DNA from 2 places in the Roseovarius sp. EC-HK134 genome. Region 1 is predicted to be linked to the other one. Evidence: riboswitches for the same ligand, from Rfam matches in the RefSeq annotation. Region 1 holds a riboswitch; the other holds the start of a gene.
The links. Region 1 has a riboswitch for cobalamin ahead of GC127_RS07255 (CbtB domain-containing protein). Riboswitches for the same ligand answer to the same signal wherever they lie in the genome.
Positions count from the first base shown of each region.

Region 1 (7,878 bases):
CCTGCGCGCGGCGTTTGGCCTGCGTGCCCTCGCCGGGATCGTTGACGATGAAGGGGTAGACATGCGGCATCGGCCCTAGCACCGCTTCAGGCCAGCATTCGGCGCTCAGCGCCAGCGCCTTGCCCGGCAACCATTCAAGATTGCCATGCTTGCCCATATGCACGATCGCGTGGACGCCGAAATGGTGGCGCAGCCAGATGTAGAAGGCGAGGTAATTGTGCGGCGGCACCAGATCGGGGGCATGATAGGTCTCGGTCGGGTCGATGTTATAGCCCCGTGCGGGCTGCAACCCGACCACGACATGCCCGAAGGTCAGGATTGACAGGGCAAAGCCTGCACCGGTGCTGCCGTCGGATTTGAGAATTTGGGGAACAATGAAAGGGTCCGTCTCAGGCGCGCCCCAACGGGTCGTCATCGCCTCGCGCAGATCCCACGGCAGGGCGTTGAAATGCTCCAGATAGATATCCAGCGGCAGGGTTTCACCGCCGTCGCGCGATGCGCGATCCGTGAGCCAGTTGGTCGGCCCCGCCATCACCGCGCGCATCAGGGCGTCGCTATCTTCTGGCGGATTGGCGACGGTATAGCACGCCTCGGCCATCAGGCGCAGCGTGTGCACCGTGGCCGCAGGCGTATCAAGACCCACACCATTGGCCAGCCGTCCATCCTTGTTTGGGTAATTGGCAAGGATCAGCGCCACCCGCCGCTTGGGCGCAGGCGTCTGGCGCAGTTTGGCCCAATTGGCGGCCAGCTGCGCCACAAAATCTACCCGGTCGCCAACCGCGCGATACGTGGCGATGGCGCATTCTGTGGCTGCGTCGAAAAACGCCTCGCCCTTGAAACTGATGGCACGGGCAAGAATGCGGCCATCGACCTCGGGCAGGGCCACGTTCATGGCGATGTCGCGGCCTGAAAGGCCCGTGAGCCCCTTGGCCCATGCCTCTTCGGTCGATCCTGCCAATACCACCTGAAACACCGGGGCGCTATTGGCGGCGGGCATGGCCAGCGGATTCTCTGGGCTTTCGTCGCCCGCATGCGGCGAACCTACGGCAAAGGCGGTGCAGTTCAGGATCACTGCAGGTGGTGCCACGCTGAACAGATGCTCCAGCGTTGCCACCGACACCGGATCTTTGAGCGAGGCGACAAAGACCGGCAACGGATTAAGCCCGGCGCGCAACAGCGATTTCACCAGCCGGTTGATCGGATGAAGCCCGGCCCCCTGCACCAGCGCACGGTAAAAGATAATGGGCACCACCGGCTGGCCGGTACCCCAAGCCTCTTGCGCGGCGCTTAGGCCTGCGACACCCGCACCCGGCCAATAGACGCCCGCGCGCAGCAGCGGGCTGGCGGTGGCAGGGGGGTCGCCGCCCTCCAGCATGGTCTGCGCATAGCGCAGGAAATTCCCGGCATTCTCCGGCCCACCTTCCACAAGATAGGACCAAAGCGCATCGTAATCCGCATCCGACACCGTGGACAGGCCGCGCAATTCTGCGTCTGGCTTGTCATCGCCGGGCAAGAGCGCCAATGGCACGCCGGCCTCATGCAGACGCGCGGCATATTGTTCGGCCCCGTATTTCCAATAGCCCACACCGCCCAGAACCCGCGCGATCACCAGCCGCGATTTTGTGGCGCAGTGATCGAGATGCAAGTCGACGGACATCGGGTGCTGCAAATGGCTGAGATTGGCCAGCCGAAGACTGGGTGGGTCTGCCATTTCGCTGCGCGCCTCGCTTAGTGCCGCAAGCTCGGTATCGGCGGCCGAGACAAAGACCACATCGGCGGGGGTTTGGCCCAGATTGACGGGCTCCTTGCCATCCTCGATGGCCCCGGGGGTGGCGGCGAGAAGATGCATCAGACGGTTCCAGCTTGAACGGGGCGGTAATTTGCGGCAATAGCGGCGTCAGAGCGGCCCCATCTGGGGGGCCGGGCCGAAAGGGCAACGACATGGATTACAACGCATTGGGCGCCTCCAAGAAAGGCGGCAAGATTCCCCGCCACAAGGAGCATAACGCACCGGGTACGGACAAGAACCCGTTTGGCAAGCGCCCCTCCAAGGAAGAGCTGATCGCGCGCCTCAAGGCCAAGGCCGAGAAGTCGTCGAAATAGGCTCATAGCCGCTTTTCCATGAAAATGGACGAGGGCGCGTTGGGATAATCGCCGAACGGGCCCCTCGGCATAAAACCGTGCCGGGCATAGAGCTTGTGGGCTGCGGTTAGCAAATTGCCGGTTTCCAGTCGCAGGCAGGGCAGGGCGTGGGTGCGCGCCTCGTCCTCGATCTGGCGCAACAGGGCGTCTGCTACGCCCTGTCCACGCGCGGTCTCGGCCACGAACATGGATTTCACCTCGCCATAGCCATCGCGCAATGCAAGCGCGCCGGTGCCAAGGATTGTGGTGCCGATGCGCGCAGCAAAAAAGCGGATATCGGGCGCGCAGAGCGCGTCGATATCGAGAAAGAAGTTATCCTCGGGCGGAAACAGCGATTCCATCAGGGCATGGCTTGCGCGCAAGAGCGCGCTGGCCTCTGGATGTCTTGGGTCTGCCGCCTCGACGATGATCATGCCAAGAGCGCGGAGGTGATCGCCGCCCGGTCCATCCCGGCCTGACCGATCACCACCAGCCGCGTTTGGCGTGGACCGGACCCGAAGGGTTGGTCGAAATAGCTGTCGACACGCGGCCCAACCGCCTGAATCGTCAGGCGCATCGGCTTGCCCGCCACGGCGGCAAAGCCCTTGAGCCTCAGGATATCATGCGCGCGGATCACCTCTGTGATCTGACGGGAAAAGCTGGCCGGATCGGTGATCTCGGGCCGCGTCACCACAAAACTCTCAAAGGCGTCATGGCCATGGTCATGATGGTGATCATGGTCATCATCATCGTCGTCGTGATGATCATCATCATCGTCGTCATGGTCATGGTGATGATGGTGCAGTTCATGCCGCGCCTCCATATCCGCCTCGGCGCCGATACCCTGTCCAAGCAGCACCTCGACCGGCAGCGCGCCCATCGTCGCGGTCACGACTTGCACACCATCACGCGAGTCTGCGCGTAGCCGCGTTGTAAGCGCGATGCGCTCCTCCTCGGTCAGCAGATCGGATTTGTTGATCACGATCATATCGGCACAGGCCATCTGATCCTCGAAGAGTTCCGATAGTGGCGTTTCGTGGTCAAGGTTTTCATCAAGCTTGCGCTGGGCATCGACCGCCGCCACATCATGCGCAAAGCGTCCTTCGGTGACGGCCTTGCCATCGACCACTGTCACCACGCCATCAACGGTCACCCGCGTGGAAATCTCGGGCCAGTTAAAGGCCCGCACCAGCGGCTGCGGCAGCGCCAGACCAGAGGTTTCGATCACAATGTGATCGGGCGCGCGCTCGCGGTCCAAGAGTTTTTGCAGCGTGGGAATGAAATCCTCTGCCACGGTGCAGCAGATGCAACCGTTCGACAATTCCATCACATCCTCGTCTGAACAGGTCTCGATTCCACAGCCTTTGAGGATGTCGCCATCTACGCCCAGATCGCCGAATTCGTTGATGATGAGCGCAATGCGCTTGCCGCCCGCATTCTCGAGCATATGCCGGATCAACGTAGTCTTGCCCGCCCCGAGAAATCCTGTGACGACGGTGGCGGGAATCTTGGCTTGCATGTCTTGGCTCCTTCAGGGGCTTGCATCGGGCGGGGCGGCTGGCCTAAGCCCGGTGGAAAAGGGGATCGGGCATGATGCACCGGATTGTGGTCTGTTCTACGTGCGAGGGCACGGATGGCAAGGGCTTTGCGGCCCGTTTGCGCGCGGCTTTCAGCGAACGGGGTATGGAGTTCACGGTGCAGGACCATGACTGCATGTCCAATTGCGCCCGTCCGCTCAGCGTGGCCTTTTCCGCGCCGGGCAAGGCCACGTATCTGTTTGGCGATGTAGACCCCGCAGGCGATCTTGAGGATACGCTGGCCTTTGCCGCGCTATATGCCGAGTGCGCCGATGGCTGGATCGAGGATGCACGTCCTGCCGGACGGCTCCGGCATTGCCTGATCGGGCGCGTGCCGGGCTGAGGGCTCATTCGATCACCACCGCAATCGTGGCCTCTATGGGTACGCCGCCCACGGCCAGTTGCGTATGGTCATTGGCATTCAAAGTCACGCGCAGCTCATGGCTGCCGACAGGCAACGCATCCAGCTGCATCCATGGACCATAAGCACGCGCGATCTTGATCCCGTTGAGATAAAGATGCGCATGCCCATGCCCCGGCATATGCGGGCCATTCACCCCCTCGGGATCAAAGGTAAAGTTCTCTACCCCGATATGCAGGTTGCGGCTCTGCGCTCCATCAGCGTGCAACGTCAGGTCCAGCATCGGGGCAGGCGTGCCCGCTTCGGTCAGTGTGGCATGAGCGCTGCCCCCATGATCATGCGCGCTGTGGTCGTGCACTGCCGCACCGTGATCGTGGTCATGCCCCTCAAGCTGCGCGCCCGATGTAGCGGCAATCAAAAACCCCAGACCTGTTCCGAAAAAAAGGCCGATGCCGAGAAAGGCAAATGGTTTTGCCATAATATCGCTCTCCTTGCGGATGGCCCCGGCACCGTGATGCCGGGGTGATGTCATGTCAGGCGGTGGCGCTTTCACGTTGCCAGAAATACCCGGCAAGCGCGCCAAGACAGACCCAAGCCGCCATCCCGACGCCAAGCGCACGCGCAGCAAAGAGCGCGGCCAGTTCCGGTGGCACCGGCCCGGTAAAGCTTTCGGGTTCAGGCGCACCGATCAGATGCGGTGCCGCCAACAGGGCGATCGCAACCGCCAGCATCACCGGCCCTTTGCCAAAGGCCATCAAGCCAAGCCCCACCGCCGTGGCAGTCACTGTGCCCCACCACCAGATTTGTCGTGCGGTGATGTCGGTATAGGCCACGCCCGGCACTTCCGGCGGCAGCGACACAGCGGGTGCGAAATGCAGCGCGACAAATCCCGCCAAACCCCACATCACACCGCGGCGCGCGTCGATGCGCACGCCATATTCCGCCGCCATCCCCATACAGGCCACCAGAACCAGCCCGTAGCCCACGTAGATCAGCGCCGCAAACAGGATGCTTAGCCCGTCGCGCATCACGTCAAACCCCGGCAATTCGGGCGTGGCGCTGATCGCCTCTGCCCCGAAATGCACAAGAGTGCCCCCTTCATACAACTCGGCATGCAAAAGCACGGGCTGAATGAACACCATCTGCAACAGGGCGGCTATCAGCCCTGCACAGAAACCAGCGAACAACGCGCTGGTCGCAATTTTTGAGAACATAGGTTAGTGGCAGGGAAAGCCGGTTGCGTGGCGCACATCGTGCGCTGCGTCATGCAGTGCCGAGGCTTGCACATGGCCTGCGACGGTCACGATGCCCAAGCCCAGAAAAAGCGCGGCAACGAACGGCAGGACGGTAGATTTTGCAGCAGTTTGAACCAATGTGGTCATGGCGATATCTCCTTTGCGCCTCTCACCCGAGGCGGGATTGACGAACGCAGGGCTGGTCTCCTGGCTCGCGGGTCGTCGCCTGTCTGCCGCCTTCCCAAGGTCATAGGCACCTCAGTGGCATCTGGCAGGGGCTCGCCGCTTACAGTCGCGGGGGCGGCTGACGCATAGGCGCCCTAATTGGGTCCACCGGCACGTCATTCCCATTTCATCCCCGAGGCGCTTTGCACCCAAACGAGGAACCTTGCACGTCCGGTATGCAGGCTGTTCTGCGACCCGTCAAGGAGGATTGCGACCGCTTTTTGGCAATCCGCGGCATTCTTTCTGCGGGGCTTGGCGGCGGTTCGCCCAATATCATGTGGATAAATGCTGTGACCGCCCCATATCATGTGGTTGGTCGTTGACAGGCCCGCCCCTCAGACATCACAATTCTACGACAACGGAATCACCGGACACGAAGGGCGCGCGCGCAGGTGCAGTTCTCGAAACTCAGATTGACCGGCTTCAAAAGCTTTGTCGACCCGACCGATCTGATCATCGCGCGTGGTCTTACCGGTGTTGTTGGTCCCAATGGCTGTGGCAAATCCAACCTGCTTGAGGCGCTGCGCTGGGTGATGGGTGAAAACCGTCCCACTGCGATGCGCGGCGACGGGATGGAGGATGTGATCTTTGCCGGGGCCGCAACTCGGTCTGCCCGCAACTTTGCCGAGGTGGTGATTCACCTCGACAATTCCGACCGGCTTGCGCCCGCCGGATTCAACGAGGCCGATCAGCTTGAGATCACCCGCCGTATTACCCGGGATGTGGGTAGCGCCTATAAAGTCAACGGTAAGGATGTGCGCGCCCGCGACGTGCAGATGCTCTTTGCCGATGCCTCAACCGGCGCGCATTCGCCCGCTTTGGTGCGTCAGGGGCAAATCTCGGAGCTGATCAACGCCAAGCCGAAATCGCGGCGGCGGATCCTGGAAGAGGCCGCTGGCATTTCCGGCCTCTATCAGCGCCGCCACGAGGCCGAATTGAAGCTGCGCGGGGCCGAGGCCAATTTGACCCGTGTCGATGACGTGGTCGAGCAACTGGCAAACCAACTGGCGCAATTGGCACGACAGGCCAAGCAGGCGGCACGCTATCGCCAAATTGGTGAAGAACTGCGCTTGGCTGAGGGGCTCTTGCTCTATCGCCGCTGGAAAGAGGCCGATTTGGCCCGTGCTCGTGCCGAGGATGACTTGCGCGAGCGCACCACAGTCGCCGCCCGCGCAGAGTTGACTGCACGCGAGGCGGCCAAGGTGCGCGCCCGCGCCGAAGACGCCCTGCCCAAGCTGCGCGAAGAAGAGGCCATCGCGGCGGCAATCCTGCAACGCCTGAGCGTGCAGCGTGACACCCTGACCGAACAAGAAGCGTCCGCCCGCGACCGCATTGCCACGCTGCGCAGCCGGATCGAGCAACTCGCCCGCGACATGGAGCGCGAGGCGGGGTTGAACCGAGACGCAGGCGAGACCATCGCGCGTCTGGAATGGGAGGCCGGCGAACTTGCCAAAGGGGCCGAGGGCCACGATGCCCGGCTTGAAGCGGCCCAAACCGAGGCGCGCGAGGCTGCGCAAATCCTGCAACAGCGGGAAAATGATCTCAGCCAGATGACCGAGGATATGGCGCGCCTTGCCGCCCGCCACCAATCTGCACAGCGCCTTCTAGAGGATAGCCGCAAGACCTTGATCAAGAGCGAGGCCGAGGCCGAACGTGCCCGCGCCGCACAAGCCGACTTGCGCGCGGCCCTAACGCGCGCCGAGGCCGACCACACCGCCGCACAAGAGGCCGAGGCCGAGGCGGTCGCCCGCGCAGAGGCGGCGGAATCCGCCCTGTTCGCCGCTGACGAGGCGCGCGCCGAGGCTCAGGCCCAAGAGGCCGAGGCGCGTGCCGCGCGCTCTGAGGCCGAGGGCGAATTGGGGGCCTTGCGCGCCGAGGTCACGGCCTTGGCCAAGCTGGTGCAGCGCGACACGGCCGAGGGCGGGCAGGTGATGGACCGCCTTCAGGTGCAACAGGGCTTTGAGAAGGCGCTGGGCGCTGCCCTTGCCGATGATCTGCGCGCCCCCGAAGTCGAGGCCGATGGCCCCTCTGGCTGGACCGTGCTGCCTGCCTATCACACGCCGCAACCCCTGCCTGAGGGGGTGACCGCGCTCAGCCGCCATGTCTCGGTTCCCGAGGTGCTGGCCCGGCGCATGTCGCAGATCGGGTTGATCGATCCCGAGGATGCCGCCCGTCTGCAACCCCTTTTGAAACCCGGTCAGCGTCTGGTCAGCACCGAGGGGGATCTATGGCGCTGGGACGGATTTCGCGCATGGGCCGAGGATGCCCCCTCTGCCGCCGCCCTGCGTCTGCAACAGCTCAACCGGCTTGAGGAACTCAAGCAACAGCTTGAACACACCACAGCGCGCGCAGAGGGGGC
Region 1 is NZ_LR701544.1:687,736-695,613, reverse strand. Features, by position in the region: gene cobN (cobaltochelatase subunit CobN) at 1-1,849, opposite strand, end outside; gene GC127_RS22770 (hypothetical protein) at 1,942-2,103, shown strand; gene GC127_RS07280 (GNAT family N-acetyltransferase) at 2,106-2,555, opposite strand; gene cobW (cobalamin biosynthesis protein CobW) at 2,552-3,640, opposite strand; gene GC127_RS07270 (DUF1636 domain-containing protein) at 3,712-4,041, shown strand; gene GC127_RS07265 (hypothetical protein) at 4,046-4,537, opposite strand; gene GC127_RS07260 (CbtA family protein) at 4,593-5,273, opposite strand; gene GC127_RS07255 (CbtB domain-containing protein) at 5,277-5,441, opposite strand; cobalamin riboswitch at 5,474-5,700, opposite strand; gene smc (chromosome segregation protein SMC) at 5,912-7,878, shown strand, end outside.

Region 2 (7,878 bases), 3.0 Mb from region 1:
GCCGCGCGTCAACGCAGGCGGGCGGATCGGCAAGGCGGACTTGGGCGCGCGCCTTCTGGCCTGTGACAATCCCGCCGAGGCGCGCGCCATGGCCGAACGTCTTGACCAGCTCAACACCGAACGCCGCGAGGTCGAGGCGCAGGTGCGCGATGCCGCCCTCGCCCAAGCCGAGGCGCGAGGCCTGGATGCGCCCCTTGTCTGGGCCGCAGGCGAGGGTTGGCATCCCGGTGTCGTGGGCATCGTCGCCAGCCGCCTCAAGGAACGCGCCAACCGCCCCGCCATCGTGATCGGGCTGGACGGCGACGAGGGCAAAGGCTCGGGTCGCTCGGTCTCGGGCGTTGATCTGGGGGCCGCCATTCAGCGGCTGGCCAGCGAGGGCCTCTTGATCAAAGGCGGCGGGCACAAGATGGCGGCGGGTCTCACCGTCGCGCGTGAGCGGCTAGAGGCGGCCATGGCGCGTCTTTCAGAGTTGCTCGCCAAACAGGGCGCAGGCGTGGGCGGTGCCGCCGATCTGCGGCTCGACGGTCTCTTGATGCCCGGTGCCGCAACGGTCGAGCTTATCGAACAGATCGAGGCCGCAGGCCCCTTTGGCGCAGGCGCGCCCGGCCCCCGTTATGTCTTTCCCGACTGCCAGATCACCTTTGCCAAGGCGCTGAGCGGCGCACATCTCAAGTTGCGCTTCGGGGATGGCATGGGGGCAAGCCTTGACGCCATCGCATTTGGGGCGCTTGACGGCCCGTTGGGGCCTGCGCTCCTGAACCATGGCGGCGCGCGATTCCACCTCGCCGGGCGGCTCGATCTCAACAGTTGGGGCGGTCGGCAAACCGTGCAACTGCGCCTGGAGGACGCCGCCCCAGCCTGAGGCGCGCGAGGCCTGACCGTTCCGGCCCTCGGCGGATAAATTTCTGAATGGGGCGCAAAGTTTTTGCAAAATCCCTCTTGCACCCCCCGCCGCTTTTGCCTAGTTACGCGACACGCCAAGGCATGGCCCGTTCGTCTATCGGTTAGGACGTCAGGTTTTCAACCTGAAAAGAGGGGTTCGACTCCCCTACGGGCTGCCACTTTTCCTGATAATTGTTAAAGTCGTGATGCGTCATCGCAGTGCGCTCTTGTCAGAGATCTTCCCACCCGAAAGACCTTATGCCCCCGTCGCGCCCCATTCCCCGCCCCCCTTCTGCCCTGATCGCTGCGGCCCTCCCCGAGGTGGCACCGGGGCGGCGCGTCACGGTTGCGGGGCTGGTTCTGGTGCGTCAGCGCCCCGGCACCGCGCGCGGCGTGGTCTTTGTCACGCTCGAGGATGAGACCGGCACCATCAATGTCGTGATCTGGCGCAAGGTGTTTGACCGATTTCGCCGTGCGGTGATCGCCGGGCGCATGCTGCGTGTGACCGGGCGCGTCGAGCGGCAATCCGGCGTGACCCATCTCGTCGCCGAAGAGATCGAGGATATCTCGGCGCTGCTTGACCTTCTGGCCGATCCCGAAACCCCGCTTTCCCCGCCGGATCAAACAGGCTAGGCTCGTCTCGATCATCGCCCGCGAGACGCCCGCCCATGCTGCTGCCCCGCCTGTTCTGCCTTGCGCTGGCCCTCGCCCTCGCCGCGTGTCAGCCCGTGCCCTCTGGGCCAGAGCGCTCCAACGTCGGGGCCGAAGCGCCACCGGGCGCGCCCCCGGGCACCTGCTGGGGCAAAAAAGACACCCCCGCCGTGATCGAAACTGTCACCGAACAGGTGCAGCTTACCCCGGCGGAAACCGATGCATCCGGCCAGACCCTGCGCCCCGCCGCCTATGCGACCGTGACCCGTCAGGCGATTCTGCGCGAACGGGTCACGACCTGGTATGAAACCCCCTGCGCCGATCTCTTGACGCCCGAGTTCATTGCCTCGGTGCAGCGCGCCCTTGCGGCGCGCGGCCTCTACACCGGGCAGATCACCGCGCGGTTTGACGCCCGCACCCGCGCCGCCATCGCCCGCTATCAAGCGCCATTGGGCCTTGAGAGCGATACGCTCTCGCTCGACAGCGCCCGCCGCCTTGGGTTGGTGGCCACGCCAATCAGCGACTGATCCTGCTCCGCCTTTGGCATTGGGGTCACGCTTGCGGCATTGACCCTCACCCATGCCCCTCCCGGATCAGACGGAGCGCAAGCTCGGCATAGGCCCGCGCCGCCGGGCTGTCGCCCGCAGCCACCGGGCATCCCGCATCCCCCGCGAGCCGCGTCTCAAGATCAATCGGCAAAGCCGCCAAGAGCGGCAGGCCAAGCCCCTCCGCCTCGTGCTTCACCCCGCCATGACCAAAGACATGCGCCTCATGCCCGCAGTCGGGGCAGGTAAAGAACGACATATTCTCGATCATGCCCAATATCGGCACCTCGAGCGTGCGGAACATATCCATCGCCTTGCGCGCATCAAGGAGCGCCACATCCTGTGGTGTCGAGACGATGATCGCCCCATCAGGGCGCGCGCGTTGGCTGAGTGTCAGTTGCACATCGCCCGTGCCCGGCGGCAGATCGACGATGAGCGCATCCAGATCGCCCCAATCAACCTGCGCCAACATCTGCTGCAAGGCCCCCATCAACATCGGCCCCCGCCAGATCACCGCCTTGGCCGGATCAAGCATCAGCCCGATCGACATCACTTTGACGCCATGCGCCTCAAGCGGCGTAATCCGCGTGCCATCAGGGCTTGCGGGGCGCGCGCTCAGCCCCATCATGCGGGGCTGACTTGGCCCATGAATATCGGCATCAAGCAGGCCCACGCGCCGCCCCTGTCGCGCCAGCGCTACCGCCAGATTGGCCGCCACGGTCGATTTGCCCACGCCACCCTTGCCGCTTGCCACCGCCAGCAACGCGCCAATGCCCTCGGGCCTAATAGAGACATTGCCGCCCTTGGGATGCTGCCCCAGCTTGAGCACAGGCGGGGCCGCCTGCGCCGTCAGCACGACCCGCGCCCGGACGATTCCCGGCAGGCTCAGGGCCGCGCGCTCGGCGGCGGCGCGCAGGGGTTCCATCATCCGCGCCATCTCGGGGCTTGGGGCCTCGATGACAAAGCGCACCTCACCGGCTTCCTCGGTCAGTGCCCGTACCATGTCTCGGGAGATGAGATCACCGCCATCCGGCAATTCCAAATGCCGCAACCGCGCTTCAAGTTCGCTGCGAAAATCGTTCATCTTCGGTCCTTTGGTCCTGGGTTGGTCCTCAGCCACCATCACGGCGACAGCAGCAAGTCTTCACATAACGCCTAAAAAATGCCGCATTTGCTTAACCTTAGGTCACTTTTAGCTTATGCATTTGCTGCATAGCAGCATTGCTTATCAGGGGTATTGTGCACGCGCAGCAAAGGCGTATCTTACTCTCAACAAATGGCGAAACGAACCCCGCCGAACCTGAATACAATCAAATCCGCAAGGACCCGAAAATGCCGACGACGCTTAACACCAGCCGCTCCGCCACCGCCGTCCTCGGCGAAGACCTGAGCGCGGCTGTCTATGCTGCAATGCAGCGCTTTGTGAATTATCGCACCTATCGCCGCACGGTCAATGAGCTGTCGCAACTGAGCGCGCATGACCTCGCCGATCTGGGCCTGCACCGTAGCGAAATCCGCCGCGTTGCGCATGAAACAGTTTACGGCCACCGGTCGTACTAAAGGATCAGATACCCCCCTCCTCCTCCCTGGGGTATCTGTTACGGTCACGGGCATCTTTCCTCCTCCCTGATGCTCGGGGCCGTCAAATCGGGACTGAACAAGTCCCTTCGTTTTGCGAATGGCCCTCTCCTCCTCCCTGGGCCGGACGTATAGGAAACGGCGGCACCCCTCCTCCTCCCTGGTGCCGCCGTTTTTTATTGCGCGGATGCAAGACAGGGCAAACTTTTCACTAGTCGCACGAAACGCCCCGCGCGGCTCAGCCCTCCGGTAGCCGCACGGCAAAGCTTAGTGCTGCACGCGCGCGCGCCCGCGCCGCATCGTGCCTGCCAGATACGCCCGGCTCGCCTCTTGCAAGATCCCGACAAAGGCCCGCGCCGCGTCGCTTTCTGCCGCCACCGCTTCGGGGCAGTCCAACGCCGCCCGCGCCACTTGCGCCGTGACGGGCCCTTCAACCGAACACGCCCAGGTCAAAAACCCGATCCGCGCCACTTGCTCGGCCTGACGTCCGATGGCCGGATCACGCTCCAGCCCATTCATGATTCTTAGGAAACTCACTCTGCTCTTCTCCCCGACCGCACCCCGGGTCGGATGGGGCGAGAGCAGCAGGGGCCATGGCACGACAGATATTAGGCGCGCACGCCCGCACCGCACCCCGCGATTCGACGATCCGCCAAGGCTGGTTTCCGGGCTTGGGCGGCAGGCCAAATGGCCCTCGCATCTCGGCACCTTCCCGGACAAATTGCCCAGTGGCCTATCGCCGAAATGCCCTCCCTTACCGTTGCGGGGGCAGCGCCGGAGTTACACCGGCTTCCCAATTCTCCGCCCCAAAGGGCGGCACCCTGACTGGTTTAACCTAGCCGCGCAGGCCCCCGATCTGCAAGTCTGAAACCGACGCCGCCCGCGCCGCTCACGCCAGAACGCGATACCGCGCCGCGTAGCTCACAGGAAAATTCACCGACCGCGCAATAAAGCAGTACGCATGCACCTGCCCATGCAACGCATCAACCCGCCCAAGATCGGTTCCCGCCGGCACCGCAATCCGGGGCCGCAGGGTGGCGCGCAGAAACCGGCTGGCCCCGGCGCTATCCGTCTCACCCACCGCCAGCGGATCATCCTCATAGGCTTGCACGGCAATGCCCGCATCGCTCGCCAGATGCAAAAACCACAGCATGTGACAGGCACTGAGCGCGGCAATCAGCATATCCTCGGGATTATGCAGGCCGGGATTGCCGCCAAGCAGCGGGTCGTTCGAGCAGTGGATCACGGGCTTGCCCGGCGTCTCGACATTCCAGGTCCGGTCATAGCCCTTGTAATGCCGCGTCCCATCGCCCCGGTTGCCGGTCCAGACGACGCGGGCAGTATAATCATGCTCCGTCACCTTGACCCCTCCCGCGCCTTAGGGGCAGAAAATATCGTTGAAGAGGGCGAACAGCATCAGCGACAAGATGAGCGTCAGACCAACAGTCATCAGCACCCGCAACGCCCGCTCGCTCGGCGGGCGGCCCGAAACGGCCTCATAAGCGTAAAACACCAGATGCCCGCCATCCAGCACCGGCACCGGAAAGAGATTAAGCAGACCAACCGCCGTTGACAGCACCGCAATGAACCAGATGAAGCTTTCCGCGCCTTGGCTGGCCATCGCCCCCGAAACCTGTGCGATGCCAATCGGCCCGGACATGTTGCAACTGCTGATCGCCCCGGTGATCATGTGATAAAGGCCCGACAGCGAACTTTGGATGATGTCGCCGGTCTGGCCGACCGCATCCCCCACCGCCTCAATCAGCCCAAGCCGCTCGGTCGCAGGCTCAAACGCCATGCCGCCCGCGATCCCGATTCGCCATTCGGTGCGAAACCCGCCCTCAGGCTGCGGTTCGTCCACTCGGCGCGGGGTAATCGTGACCTCGTGGCTTTCGTCGCCCTCGCGCCACACCGTCAGCGCCAGCGGTGCCCCATTAGACCCCTCGACCACTACCTTCAGCTCTTCAAAGGCCACAATCGGCGTGCCATTGATCGCCGTAATCACATCACCCGCTTCCAAATCCGCCGCAAAGGCCGCAGATTGCGGTGCCAGCCCGCTGATCAACGGCGGCATAAGCTGCGGGCCCATCGCCTCGATCTCGCGTCCTGCGCGCTCAACCGTGTAGCGCAACAGCGCCTCGCGCGGCAGCGCGTCGATCATATCATCATAGACCTCGCCCGCCGCAACATCAGGCAGGGGCATACCCTCGACGCTCAGCACCCGGTCGCCCGGCTCTAGCGTGATCCCCTCAACCGGCAGCGGCTTCAATGCGCCCACGGTCAGCGGGTCGGCGGTCTTGCCCCCGGTCATCATCACAGCGCTGAAAATGATGATCGACAGAATGAAATTGAACACCGGCCCCGCCGCCACGGTCGCCGTGCGCGCCCAAAGTGGGGCACCATGCATCGTCTGGCGCAGCCGTTCAGGCGGCAGCGCCGCCATCGCCGCGCCGTCCTTGCCGCTCGCCGCATCGGCATCACCCAGAAACTTGACGAACCCGCCAAAGGGCAAAGCCGCGATCTGCCAGCGCGTCCCATGCCGATCCATCCGCGAAAACAGCACCGGACCAAACCCCAAAGAGAAGACTTCGGCCTTGATCCCTGACCAGCGCCCAACGATGTAATGGCCATATTCATGCACCGCCACGATCACGGACAACGCCACAACAAAGGCCAACAGGGTCAGGAACAGATTGCCGAATTGCGGCAGAGAGGTCAGAATTTCCACGCTTTATCCTTGGGTTCTTCGCTGAGAGACGACCAGATCGGCCTGCTTCCTAGCCAGATGGTCCATATGCGCCACCACATCAAGGGTCATCTCGGAATTCCGCGCCTCTGGCGCATCCTGCAAGGCGGTCAAAACCTCCTCAACCACGATGTTCATATCGGTAAAGCTGATCCGCCCCGCGATAAAGTGATCCAGCGCCCGCTCCTTGGCCGCATTGAACACCGCCCCCGAAAGGCCCCGCGCCTGCATCACCTCGCGCGCCAGCCGCAGCGCGGGATAGCGCTCAGGGTCCGGCGGGCGAAATTCCAGCATGCCAATCGCCGCCAAATCCAGCGCCTCCACCGGCAGCGCCTGTCGCTGCGGCCAGTTCAGCGCATAGCCAATGGCATGGCGCATATCCGGCGGCCCGACATGCGCCATAAGCGCACCATCGCAGAACCCCACCAACGCATGCACCAGCGATTGCGGATGAATGAGCACCTCAATCTGATCGGGGGCAAAGCCAAAAAACTCGCGCGCCTCGATCATCTCCATCGCCTTGTTGAACATCGAGGCGGAATCAATGGTGATCCTCTGCCCCATGGCCCAATTGGGATGGCTCGACGCCTCAGCCACGGTGGCCCCCGCCAGCCGCTCCAGCGGCCAATCGCGAAAGGCCCCGCCCGAAGCGGTGATGATCACCCGGCTGACAGCGGCCGCATCCTCACCCACAAGCGCCTGAAATATCGCGGAATGTTCGCTATCCACGGGCAGAATATTGGCACGGTTGGCACGCGCGGTGCGCATCATCAGCGCCCCCGCCGTCACCAGCGATTCCTTGTTGGCCAAGGCCAGCGTCGCGCCCTGCTCCAGCGCCGCCAAACCGGGCGCCAGCCCTGCGGCCCCCACGATGGCCGACATCACCCATTGCGCCGGTCGGCTGGCCGCCTCATTCAACGCCGCCTTGCCCGCCGCCGCCTCAACCTTGCTCCCCTTGAGCGCCTCGCGCAGCGACACCAGCAGATCGTCATGCGCCGTCACCGCCACCTCGGCCCCGAGGTCTATGGCATCGCGCGCCAGCTTGTCGATGTGATGCCCCCCCGTCAGCGCCACCACCTGATAGGCCCCCGGCGCGCGCCGGATCAGGTCAATCGTGTTCTGCCCGACAGAGCCGGTCGCCCCTAAAATGGAAATTCGTTTCATGCCACCCCCGGCAAGAGGCCCAGCGCCCACATGATCACCACGACCAACGCCGCGCCCAGCATCGCATCAAACCGGTCCAGCACGCCGCCGTGACCGGGAATAAGGTTGGAACTGTCCTTGATCCCGCGCAACCGCTTGACCGCACTTTCTGCAATATCGCCCATCTGCCCGGCAAACCCCACCAGCACCGACAGCGGCACCAGCGCAAGCCCCGCCCCGGTCGGCGCGGCGAATATCGCCCCGATCAGCGCCGCACCAACCCAGCCCGCCATCGTGCCTGACCATGTTTTCTTGGGGCTGATGCGCGGCCAG
Region 2 is NZ_LR701544.1:3,722,873-3,730,750, forward strand. Features, by position in the region: gene recJ (single-stranded-DNA-specific exonuclease RecJ) at 1-862, shown strand, start outside; tRNA gene GC127_RS21785 (tRNA-Glu) at 987-1,061, shown strand; gene GC127_RS21790 (OB-fold nucleic acid binding domain-containing protein) at 1,141-1,515, shown strand; gene GC127_RS21795 (peptidoglycan-binding domain-containing protein) at 1,551-2,060, shown strand; gene GC127_RS21800 (Mrp/NBP35 family ATP-binding protein) at 2,107-3,162, opposite strand; gene GC127_RS21805 (DUF1127 domain-containing protein) at 3,411-3,638, shown strand; gene GC127_RS21810 (hypothetical protein) at 3,924-4,193, opposite strand; cobalamin riboswitch at 4,295-4,495, opposite strand; gene GC127_RS21815 (OsmC family protein) at 4,546-5,016, opposite strand; gene rseP (RIP metalloprotease RseP) at 5,035-6,384, opposite strand; gene dxr (1-deoxy-D-xylulose-5-phosphate reductoisomerase) at 6,388-7,566, opposite strand; gene GC127_RS21830 (phosphatidate cytidylyltransferase) at 7,563-7,878, opposite strand, start outside.
Region 2: another riboswitch for cobalamin. It lies ahead of GC127_RS21810 (hypothetical protein); the one in region 1 lies ahead of GC127_RS07255 (CbtB domain-containing protein).